2 regions of the Pseudoalteromonas sp. MER144-MNA-CIBAN-0113 genome follow, and region 1 is predicted to be linked to the other one. Evidence: riboswitches for the same ligand, from Rfam matches in the RefSeq annotation. Region 1 holds a riboswitch; the other holds the start of a gene.

Evidence for each region. Region 1 has a riboswitch for lysine ahead of lysC (lysine-sensitive aspartokinase 3). Riboswitches for the same ligand answer to the same signal wherever they lie in the genome.
Region 2: linked by a shared signal. The riboswitch ahead of dapA (4-hydroxy-tetrahydrodipicolinate synthase) and the one ahead of lysC (lysine-sensitive aspartokinase 3) in region 1 are both predicted to bind lysine.

Annotation. Positions count from the first base shown of each region.
Region 1 is NZ_JBEOOG010000005.1:54,696-57,103, reverse strand. It holds gene nhaD (sodium:proton antiporter NhaD) at 1-649, shown strand, start outside; lysine riboswitch at 748-920, shown strand; gene lysC (lysine-sensitive aspartokinase 3) at 996-2,387, shown strand; gene AAEY57_RS02465 (4'-phosphopantetheinyl transferase family protein) at 2,364-2,408, opposite strand, start outside.
Region 2 is NZ_JBEOOG010000006.1:69,373-71,780, reverse strand. It holds gene AAEY57_RS02970 (protein adenylyltransferase SelO) at 1-149, opposite strand, end outside; gene AAEY57_RS02965 (DNA-3-methyladenine glycosylase I) at 158-856, opposite strand; lysine riboswitch at 1,044-1,223, shown strand; gene dapA (4-hydroxy-tetrahydrodipicolinate synthase) at 1,351-2,235, shown strand; gene AAEY57_RS02955 (2,3,4,5-tetrahydropyridine-2,6-dicarboxylate N-succinyltransferase) at 2,251-2,408, shown strand, end outside.

The sequences.
Region 1 (2,408 bases):
GTTATCAATTGGTATGAACAAGCAGTTAGAGTTTAAAAAGACTAAATTTAAACGCATTGAAAAAACCGACATTACTATCGCTGTTATTTTCTTCACTACCGTTATTTCTACCCTTACTTTAAGTGTTTTATATAGTGTGCCGCCGTTACTTACCTTTTTACTCGGCCTGTCTATTATGTTTTTAGTCGCACAATTTTTAATGCGCAAAAAAGATATCAATAAAGATATGATCGATTTTATACGCGACATAGAGTACGACACCTTACTGTTTTTCGTGGGTGTGTTACTGCTTGTTGGTGCGTTAAAAGAAGTTGGGGTACTGAGCCAATTTACTAATTTGTATACGGTAATGGCGCCAGAGTACGCAAACTACTTAATGGGTATTTTATCCGCAGGTGTTGATAACGTGCCACTAACGGCAGCGTTATTAAAAGCCGACATTGTAATGAGTCAACAGCATTGGTTGTCGTTTACGTATGCAACCGGTGTAGGTGGCTCTATGCTAATCATTGGCTCGGCGGCCGGTATTATAGCCATGAGTAAGGTAAAAGAGCTGACGTTTGCAAGTTACCTTCGCTTATCGCTGTATTTATTATTGTGTTACACCTTTGGTTATGCGGGCTCTTACTTAATGGGTAGTTTTATTTGATTTTATAGTAAAACGACTTGACAGCTAGACGTCTAAACGATAACTTTCAAAGCCGCACTCTTAGTGCGGTTTTGTTTTATTAGCCACAGGTTAATAATACATTCAGAAGAGGTGCGATACTTAGGTACTTAATGTGAGGCAACGACAGCCTGCGACCATTAAGGAGGGAAGTACTCGCCGAGGAAAATAATGGGTCGTTACCATTGTTTTTCGGTTTATGGGGCTGAATCCTCAAAACTGTCACCAATTTAGGTGGAGAGCTTCTGGCAGTAGATTTTTCTTATCTTTATTTCCTGCCAAGTTCTTCTTGTTTTATTGCGGTTTGGATGCCGCGAAAGGAGACGAAATGACTACCCAATCAGTGCCACAAAGTTCACAGTGCACAAAATCAGATTACATTGTTGCCAAATTTGGTGGCACTAGCGTTGCTAACTTTGAGGCGATGAGCCGTTGTAGCGAAATTATCATAAACGATAAAAATGTACGTATTGTTGCAGTGAGCGCCAGTGCCGGAGTGACCAATCATTTAGTGGAGCTTTGCAAAGCGGGTATTGAAGCCGCTAAACGCCAACAGCATATTGATGGTGTCCTTGCGATTCAGCAGGCTATTTTAAATGACCTGTCGTTAGATGAGGATTTAGCCCTTGGGTTTAATCAAACGCTTGATGCATTTCAAACGTTGGCGGCACAAACACTCAATACTGAGCAGCAGTTCGATGAGCTACTTAGCTTTGGCGAGCGTTTATCGTCGTACTTATTTACTCAAGTACTAAGGTTAAAGGGTTTAAAAGCCACTCGTTTTGATGTGCGCCAGGTGCTTAAAACCGATAGCCAATTTGGTAAAGCAACACCAAATGTGGCCGCCACAGCGCAAGCCGCTAAAACACATTTAATTCCGCTGCTTGATGATAGCGTTATTGTGACCCAAGGGTTTATTGGTAGCGATGCAAACAATTTAACGACCACGCTCGGTAGAGGCGGCTCAGATTATAGCGCTGCACTGCTTGCTGAGGCTATTAACGCTAAAAGTGTGCATATTTGGACTGACGTAGTGGGTATTTTTAGCACCGATCCTCGTTTGTGTGTAAAAGCCACTCCTATTGCGCGTTTAAGCTTTGATGAAGCGGCAGAAATGGCCACTTTTGGCGCTAAAGTGCTGCATCCGGCTACAATTTTGCCAGCCAGTCGCAGCCATATAAATGTGTTTGTTGGCTCAAGCACAGAGCCAGAGCGTGGTGGTACTTGGATTGAACGTGAAAAATCGCAGCTACCAGGTATTCGTGCGGTCACGCAACGTAAAAACCAAATATTATTAACTCTTAAAAGCCCAGAAATGTTATTAGCCAGTGGCTTTTTAGCCCGTATATTTACTATTTTAAGTGAATGTAATATTTCGGTAGACTTGGTTACCACCTCTGAAATTAGTGTAGCAATTACCCTTGATAATGCGCCTAATGCATCACGCCCAGAGCTAGATCAAGAGTGCTTAGATAAACTCGCTGAATTTTGCCATGTATCGGTTGAAAACAATTTAACGCTGGTAGCGTTAATTGGCTCTGAAATTGTTTTGCGCCAACATGAAATGAATTTAATGAAAGTATTAAGTGACTTTAATATTCGACTCATTTGCCATGGTGCAAGTAAACATAATTTGTGCTTTTTAGTTGAGCAAAGCGAGTCAGATGCAGTGGTTCAAGCGATTCATAGCCGATTACTAGAAAGTGATTGCGCTGCGTAAATCGTTAATAGTCATTATTGA
Region 2 (2,408 bases), on a different contig from region 1:
TTTGCTCGTGAATCGGCACTCACCTGTATATTAAATTGCTTAGCTAGGGGCTCATTCCATAACAATAACTGTGGCGCTGCCACTTTAGCCGGATGATCGCTAATAGCAAAGCCGTCACCAATATTGGTATACCTTGGCACTAATTTCATGATTAATCCTATAGTTGTTGGCTTATTCCTACTCGGTTGTCGCCGACACCATAAGCGACAATTAAGCTTAGCTCTTGCATACTTAAACCGCTTTGCTGCTGCAGTTCATTAAAAAAAGCTTGCGCGGCATTTAATGATTTTTTGGTTTGTAAGCCGCCATCGATAATTTTATGGGCACGCAAATAGCTTTCTACGTCTCTTGAAAGTAAAAAAGTATCTTTTCCTAAGGCGCGCAGCGCATAAGGGCCGGTATTACCACCCAGCCTTGCACCATGCTTTTTTAAATACGCCCACAAGCCAATAATATCTTCACTTGGCCAGTTAGCAATAAACTCACTAAAGCTGCCGTGTTGCTCTGCAACTTCGTGGATCATATACGCATTATCAGTAATGGTTTTTACTTTTTTATAATTGCGCACAATCCGTTCGTCACTGGCTTTTTGTTCTAATATGTCTGGTGGCATCATCAATAGCTTTTCAACACTAAAGTCCCAGAAAACCTCTCTAAATCCGGCCCACTTACTGTTGATCACCGACCAATAAAAACCACTTTGAAAAACTTTCCGAGTAAATTCTTCTAGCCAATCATCATCACTTAATGTGACGAGTTGCTTTGTTGATAAAGGTTTTGCGAGTAACAACTTAAGCATTTTTTCAGAGCCCTTTCGCTCCACTGCACGCTTATAAATATCGCTAAATTTTTCCATCTACTTAATACCTTACTTCGACCATGAAACTAGTTTACGAGAAAAGCAGCCAATACGTAACCGTTGCTATTATCGATGAACTATTCTGTATTTAGTCACTTGACACCTAGACGGCTAAAGTGGTTTAATCGCCACACTTACCCTATTACATTGTATTTGCTGATTGATTTTTCAATAGCAAGTGCAAAGGGCTGGAAGAGGTGCGTTATTCAGGTAGCGTATGTTAGGAGCGCAAACTCCATTGAGCATACGTGAGGGGAATTAACGCCGAGAGGTAACACTTTTTTGTGAAAGGTTGCTTCGGGCGACTAGGCTGAATCCTAGCGACTGTCACCAATAACATATTTGGTGGAGAGCTTCTGGTCTTAGTATAATAAGGCCGTGCGCCCTATTATTTAAGCCCATTCGCTCTTCGAATTATAAACACATTCAAAGAGTCAGGCATCCTAAATACCCGCCAAAAACTCGACGAATGCCCTATAAGTTCGTGAGAGATGATCAACAACTTTAATATAAACGACTTCCATTTATGGACTGCGCTGATCACCCCATTTGATCAAAATGGCCTAGTTGATTACGCAACCTTAAACACCTTAGTGGCCGAACAAGAAGCTGCTAACAATGGCATTTTACTGCTAGGTAGCACCGGCGAAGGGTTAGCCCTTACCCTCAAAGAACAGCAAGCCATCGTAGAGCATGTCTGCCAATTAAAACCGAGTGTCCCCCTTATGGTTGCGGTAGGCGGTAGTAACTTAAAGCAACAGCTTGAATGGGTTAATTACTGCAACCAGCTGCCTATCCATGGTTTTTTACTCGGCTCGCCTTTGTATGCCAAACCCGGTGTACTGGGGCAAACGCATTGGTTTGAAAGCTTACTCGATGCAAGTTCTCATCCGTGTATGCTTTATAACGTACCAGGACGTAGCGCCGTCAGCATTCCCATTGCGACTATTGAAAACCTCAAACATCATAAAAATTTATGGGCACTGAAAGAAGCCAGTGGCTGTATTTCTCAATTTGAAGCCTTTCGAAAAGCGGCGCCTGATTTAGCTATTTTTAGTGGTGATGATGCCCTCATGCCTTACTTTGCCCAAGCGGGTGCTAAAGGGTTGGTCTCAGTTGCGGCTAATGCATGGCCAGTACAAACCCATGAATTTGTAAAGCGTAGTTTAAGCGGCCAACACCCTAATCTTTTTGTCCAATGGTCTAGTGCTATCAATAGCTTATTCTCAGTAGCCAACCCTATCCCAGTCAAAGTGTTAATGCATTTACAAGGGCGTATTGGCAGTCCGTATTTACGCCCACCTTTAACACACCTTGAGCTGACACACACCGATGACATTTCATCGGCAAACAACACCATTTTATCTTGGCATTAAATACAGGTTTTTATAATGAGCTGGTTAGAACTATTAAATAATTTAGAAACGGGCGCAGTTCGCGCAGCAACACAAGACGAAAACGGCCAATGGCACGCTAACGTAGAAGTAAAGCAAGGCATTTTAGAGGCATTTAAAAACGGCACTAACATGGAGTTTGCTGGTGGCTTTGT